Regions from separate parts of the Lactiplantibacillus sp. DA1 genome, predicted to be linked through region 1. Evidence: predicted binding sites of a transcription regulator. Region 1 holds the regulator's gene; the other holds the start of a gene.
What was found. The regulator Rex, encoded in region 1, represses fermentation and respiration genes when NADH is low (regulators of the CRP and FNR family bind a similar motif). The targets are predictions, from matches to a motif close to TTGTGAANTANTTCACAA.

Region 1 (3,425 bases):
GTAGTCACCCAAGAAAAGTTCAGTTCCTTCTGGTGAGACTTCTACGACACTGGTTGCAACTTGGTTAATAAAATAACGGTCATGTGAAACGAAGAGTAGGGTACCATCAAAATCGTTGAGGGCTACTTCTAATACTTCACGACTGTCAATATCTAAATGGTTTGTCGGTTCATCAAGAATCAAGAAGTTGTCGTTTTGCATGGCGAGTTTAGTCAGTAGTAACCGGGCCCGCTCGCCACCAGATAGTGCGTGGACGGGTTTATCAACGTCTTCTCCAGTAAAGAGAAAGCTTCCTAGAATGGTTCGGATATCTTTTTCCGGCGTGGTTGGATGTTCATCCCATAATTCACCCAATACTGTCTTCTTGTCATTAAGGTTGCGTTGTTCTTGGTCATAATAACCAGTGACGACGCCAGTGCCAAACACGGCCTTACCCTTAATGAATGGAATTTGGCCCAAGATACTCTTGAGGAAGGTTGATTTACCAATCCCGTTTGGGCCGACGATGGCAATTGCTTCATGTTTTTTAACACTGAGATTATCTGGTTCTGAAAGGATTCGACCGCCGTAACCCACGGCAGCGTCTTTGATGGTCAAAACGATATTTCCACTTTGCTTGGCGGCATGAAAGCCAAAGTGGGCCGTTTTCTCGTCATTATCAGGACGATCTAGTCGTTCCATCTTAGCTAATTGCTTGCGCCGGGCCTGGGCACGTTTTGTCGTAGAAGCTCGAACAATATTACGGTTAACAAAGTCTTCAAGTTTACTAATCTCGGCTTGTTGTTTTTCATAGTGTTTCCACTGAGCTTGAATGCGTGCCGCTTTTTCTTGAACAAACTGATCGTAATTGCCAGTATAATGGACCATTTCATGGTGCGACAGATCATAAACTTCATTAACGACTCGGTCTAGGAAGTAACGGTCATGGCTGACAATAAGCAATGCGCCTGCATATGACTGTAAATAACTTTCTAGCCAAGTTAAAGTTTCAACATCCAAGTGGTTAGTTGGTTCGTCAAGAATAAGTAAGTCGCGTTTTTCAAGTAGTAACTTGGCGAGTGCGAGCTGCGTCTTTTGACCACCTGATAGTTCAGTGACCGATTTATCATAGACATCAGCGTCAAATTGAAATCCGTGTAAAACCCCCCGGATTTCAGCTTGGTACCCGTAACCGTTTTTCTGTTGAAATTCCGTTTGAATTTGGTCATAGGTTTTTAAAGTTTGTTGGTAGGCCTGTTCATTGTTCATAATAGCCGGATCACTGAGTTGATTTTCGAGTTGATGCATTCGATTTTCAATTGCATGTAGTTCGGCGAAGACACTACTCATCTCTTCCCAGATTGTATTATGACTGTCTAGGCCTTGATCTTGGGCCAAGTAACCAATTGTCAGTCCCTTGCGCATCGAAATCTGGCCTTCGTCAGGCACCGTTTCACCAGCAATCATTTTAAGTAAGGTTGATTTGCCGGCGCCATTGCGACCAACGAGGGCCACCCGGGCGTGCTCTTGAATGTCCATTTGTACGTTATCGAACAAGACATCGGCACCAAAACGCCGCATTACCTGCTGTACTTGTAGTAAAATCACGCTTTATTAAGCTCCTTTCACATTTGATTCGTGACATAATTGTAGCATATTGCAACGGTTTGCCCAATTATTTGGAATAATAAGTAATTATTATTTCACAAAGTTGTAGGTTATGCTAGAATAGTGTCAGCAAATTCACAAACTTTTATATAGGAGGACGCGTCCGAATGGCAGAAACAAAAATTCCACGGGCAACGGCAAAACGGTTACCAATTTATTACCGCTACTTGAATATCTTACTAGATGCAGATAAGAAGCGGGTATCATCAACCGAGTTGTCCGAGGCGGTTAAAGTAGATTCAGCAACGATTCGGCGAGACTTTTCGTATTTTGGGGCGCTCGGTAAACGAGGGTATGGATACGATGTTGAAACGTTGCTTGCATTTTTTAAAAAAATTTTGAACCAAGATACCTTAACGAACGTTGCCTTGATTGGGGTCGGGAATTTAGGTCACGCTTTATTAAACTTCAATTTTCACAAAAATAGTAATGTTCGAATTTCAGCGGCCTTTGATGTGAACGAGGCGATTGCCAATACGGTTCAAAGTGGGGTGCCAGTGTACCCAATGACTGAGTTGAAGAAGCAATTGATCGAACAACAGATTGAAATTGCAATTTTAACAGTTCCAACGACGGTTGTTCAGGAAATTACGGATGATTTGGTTGATGCTAACGTGAAGGGAATTATGAACTTCACGCCGTTACGAATTTCGGTTCCAGAAACAGTCCGGGTTCAAAACGTTGACTTGACTAATGAATTGCAAACGTTGATCTACTTTATTGAGCATTACGGTCAGCAATTGGGTGAATCTGGTCATGACGATCAGAATGAGGCTCAAGACTAAGGTATTGCCTTAGTTCTAGAAATTGATAGTGAAAGGTGCCCTGGGAATCAGTCCTAGGGCACCTTTTTGTGTCAATTTTTTATGTGAAACAAGTGTTTAGTGACGGCTACAGTTATTGAGACATACTAGGCTTGATTAATGCAACAATCCAAGCAATGTTGGTAATACGACCGATGCATTCATTAGGATGTGGGCAGTCATAGAAGTTTGAATGCGACCGGTATGCTGGTATAGCCAACAGAATAAGAGGCCGACAAACGCATACAGAATGAAGTGACCGTCCGCATGTGCGAAGCTAAATAACACACTCGCAATTAAGGCAGCTCCAATCTTACCAGTGACCGCGCTCAGATTACCGAAGATAACTTTGCGAAAGACGATTTCTTCCATGATTGGAGCGCCGATAATGATGGCTAGGAAAAAGGCTGGGTATTGCTGGCCAACTGTCAGGAGTGTGGTGGTATTGGTTGAAGCAGTTGACTGGCCTAACAAGGCAGTGATTTTTAGAATAATCAATTGGCCGACGATGACGAGCCCGAGTCCGATCAATCCCCAAAGAATGGTTTTGATCCAATTACTAGGATGCTTTTCAATCACATTTTTAGTTTTCATTCGGCTAGTTAACCAAATGAGCAGGACGGCACCGACCAAGTAATCAACGGTTTGAATAACGAATACTTGAGAACCAAGTTGATGAAAAGCGGTAACTAGAACGCTTGGTAGGGCATAAATAATAAAGTAAATAATGAGAATAAAGATTGATTGGCGGCGATTGACCATCAACTCACGTCCTTTTAAAAGTTTAATTTAAGTTGCATAGCGATAACTGTAAATTTCATTATAGTCGATTTGACATTCTTTGACTAATAATTGACAAATTACTTGCAATCTTGAATTAAAATGATATAGTTGACAATGTAATTAGCACTTGGAACTAAGGAGTGCTAAAAAAGAATAAATGGAGGGATTCACGTGTTAAAACCATTAGGAGAT
Region 2 (3,425 bases), on a different contig from region 1:
GGCATGAAGTCTAGTGCAACGTCAGTCCCGGTTGGTTCAGTCCAAGAAATTTTGTAAATCCCTTCAGTTAACATGACGATGTCGGCTGCTTGATCAGTCACCCAGCGACCAGCAACCATCCCACCGTGGATTCGGTAGTCAACGGTGTGATCGTTCTTGGCGTACCATTCATATTCCCAGCCATTGTCGTAAGTGTAAATGAAGTGAGTTCCCAGGAAGTCATCAAGTGTTTTAAAAGTTTTAGTCATTAAAATTACCTTCTTTAAATTGATTATGTCATTTAAATCATGTAACTTATTACATGTTTTAAACAACAAGGTTAGTGTATACTGTTATCAAAGAATCGTCAAGGAGGAATTTCCAATGGCGCAAAAAAATAAGTTACAATTTATTATTCTAGGACTGTTAAACCAGCAACCGTTAACTGGCTATGATCTAACCAAGGCTTTTGACGACGAAATTGGTGAATTTTGGCAGGCCCAACACAGTCAGATCTATCCGCAACTAAAACGGTTAGAAGAACAGGGCTATGTCACCCATGAAATTACGATCAGTGGTGAAAAATTAGAAAAAAAACTTTATCATATTACGACTAGCGGTAGCCAGTTGTTACATGAATGGATTAGTATCGGAACGCCCGACTTAACTGCAACCAAAGATGAATTTATTTTGAAATTATATTTTATTCAGACTAATCATGATCCGCGGTTACCTGCGATGTTACACGAACAGCTAGCACTGCATAATGCTAAGCTGACACACTTACAGCAACGTTTGGCGACGCTCTTTCCCCAACCAGCCATGGCTAAGCAACATTATGGACATTACTTGATTTTGCAGCACGCAATTGGTCGTGAGGATTACTATGTAAATTGGCTTAAACAGACTTTGCGTGCATTGCCGAATAAATAGGCCGGTTATAGTTTTAAATGTGATCTTAGTCGGAAGCATGTCCTTGCAATGAGGAAATGGCGGTGGCGGTTAAATAACGGTGTTAAGCAAGCTGGCAAGGTGGTTATCAACTGCCTTGCAAGTAATGATAAATGGTCCCGTTTAAGACTTGAAACTGGTATAATGACAGTGGTCAATATCAATTCAATTCAATGAGGAGATTAACTAACTATGGAAAATCAAAAAATGCAAGAGCCACTCGTTTATCGGCGCATTTTGCTGACTGTTGACGAAGATGATAATACCTCTTCGGAACGTGCCTTTCGGTATGCCACGACTTTGGCCCGCGATTATGATGTTCCGTTGGGTATTTGTTCGGTGCTTGAAAGTGAAGATATCAATATTTTTGATTCGTTAACACCGTCAAAAATCCAGGCCAAACGTAAACACGTAGAAGAAGTAGTTGCTGAATATGTTCAGCTTGCTGAACAACGCGGCGTTAAGCAAATCGAACCCCTAGTTTATGAAGGTGGGGATGTTGATGATGTGATTTTGGAACAAGTCATTCCAGAATTTAAACCAGACCTGTTAGTCACAGGGGCGGATACTGAATTCGCACATTCTAAGATTGCTGGTGCCATTGGTCCGCGGTTAGCACGCAAAGCGCCGATTTCGGTCATCGTGGTTCGTTAACGAAAACGGTATCGATAACACGGTAATTACTGCCAGTGACCGATGGTGTGACTAGTTGAATTTAAAATGACAAATAGCTGTAGCGATGTTCTTGATGAATGAGCTACAGCTGTTTTTTTATGACTGTTTGTTCATTAGTGAACTTAACGATTAAAAATATTTTTTGGTATAAAACCTGATTAACCGGCGTTTGCGTACAAACCAAAGCAATTTTATTAAATTAATTTATGATTTATTGTTGCATTATGAGCAAGGATGGCTATAATGAAGTTTGTAAATTAATTCACAAAGGAATTGAACGGAGGAAACACTTCATGATAAAAACAGAAAAAGACCAAACTACCAAAGTTACCAGCGAAGTTGATCAATTAGTTCAACGTTCTAAAAAAGCGTTAGCAATTTTGAAAGATTACACGCAAGCACAAATTGATGATCTATGTGAAAAAGTTGCTGTTGCGGCACTAGATAATCACATGAAGTTAGCCAAGTTGGCCGTTGAAGAAACTGGTCGGGGTGTTGTTGAAGATAAGGCAATTAAGAACATCTATGCCAGTGAATATATCTGGAATAGCATGCGCCATGATAAGACGGTTGGCGTCATTAAAGAAGACGATGAAGAGCAACTAATGGAAATTGCTGAACCAGTTGGTATCGTCGCTGGGGTAACACCAGTGACCAACCCAACTTCAACGACGGTGTTTAAGACTTTGATTTCGTTGAAGGGTCGTAACACGATCGTCTTTGGTTTCCATCCTCAAGCTCAGAAATGTAGTTCTGCAGCTGCTGAAGTGATGCGAGAAGCCATTAAAGCTGCTGGTGGTCCAGCTGATGCTGTTTTATATATTGAGCACCCAAGTATTGAAGCAACTGACGCCTTGATGCACCATACGGATGTTGCGACAATCTTAGCTACTGGTGGCCCTAGCATGGTGACAGCCGCTTACTCATCAGGCAAGCCAGCATTAGGCGTTGGTCCTGGTAATGGCCCAACGTATGTTGAAAAAACAGCTGACATTAAGCAGGCGGTTAACGACATTGTTTTATCGAAGACGTTTGATAATGGGATGATTTGTGCTTCTGAAAATAGTGCCATTATTGATAAAGAAATTTATGCTGAAGTTAAAGCTGAATTTATTCGTTTGGGCTGCTACTACGTTAAACCTAAAGATGTGCAAGCCTTGAGTGATGCTGTTATTGATCCTAATCGGCACACGGTTCGTGGTCCAGTTGCCGGGAAAACAGCTTATCAGATTGCACAAATGGCTGGCTTGAAAGATGTCGCTAAGGATTGCCGGGTCTTGATTGCCGAAATTAATGGTGTCGGTATCAAGTACCCATTATCCGGCGAAAAATTATCACCAGTTTTGACCGTTTACAAAGCGGATTCGCATGAAGCAGCGTTTAAACGAGCTAATGAATTACTTCACTATGGTGGCTTAGGCCATACTGCTGGAATTCATACGACCGATGATGCATTGGTCAAGGAATTTGGCTTACAAATGCCTGCTTGCCGAATCTTAGTTAACACGCCATCTTCAGTTGGTGGGTTAGGTAATATCTACAATAACATGGCGCCTTCATTAACTCTGGGCACGGGATCATATGGTGGCAACTCGATTTCTCATAACGTTACAGATATGGATCTGATTAATATCAAAACTGTGGCAAAACGGCGTAATAACATGCAATGGGTCAAAATGCCTCCCAAAGTCTACTTCGAACGCAATTCCGTTCGCTACTTGGAACACATGGCTGGGATTAAAAAGGTTTTCCTAGTTTGTGACCCTGGGATGGTTGAATTTGGGTATGCTGACCGAGTAACGGCGGTCTTGAATAAGCGG

Region 2: the regulator Rex is predicted to act here: its motif matches at 1,856-1,873, upstream of adhE (bifunctional acetaldehyde-CoA/alcohol dehydrogenase).

What each region holds. Positions count from the first base shown of each region.
Region 1 covers NZ_JAWHTQ010000001.1:440,699-444,123, reverse strand. The annotation lists gene RXV91_RS02080 (ABC-F family ATP-binding cassette domain-containing protein) at 1-1,587, opposite strand, end outside; gene RXV91_RS02075 (redox-sensing transcriptional repressor Rex) at 1,755-2,432, shown strand; gene RXV91_RS02070 (type II CAAX endopeptidase family protein) at 2,568-3,212, opposite strand; gene groES (co-chaperone GroES) at 3,405-3,425, shown strand, end outside.
Region 2 covers NZ_JAWHTQ010000009.1:122,201-125,625, forward strand. The annotation lists gene RXV91_RS14050 (phenolic acid decarboxylase) at 1-248, opposite strand, end outside; gene RXV91_RS14055 (PadR family transcriptional regulator) at 364-912, shown strand; gene RXV91_RS14060 (universal stress protein) at 1,123-1,584, shown strand; gene adhE (bifunctional acetaldehyde-CoA/alcohol dehydrogenase) at 1,899-3,425, shown strand, end outside.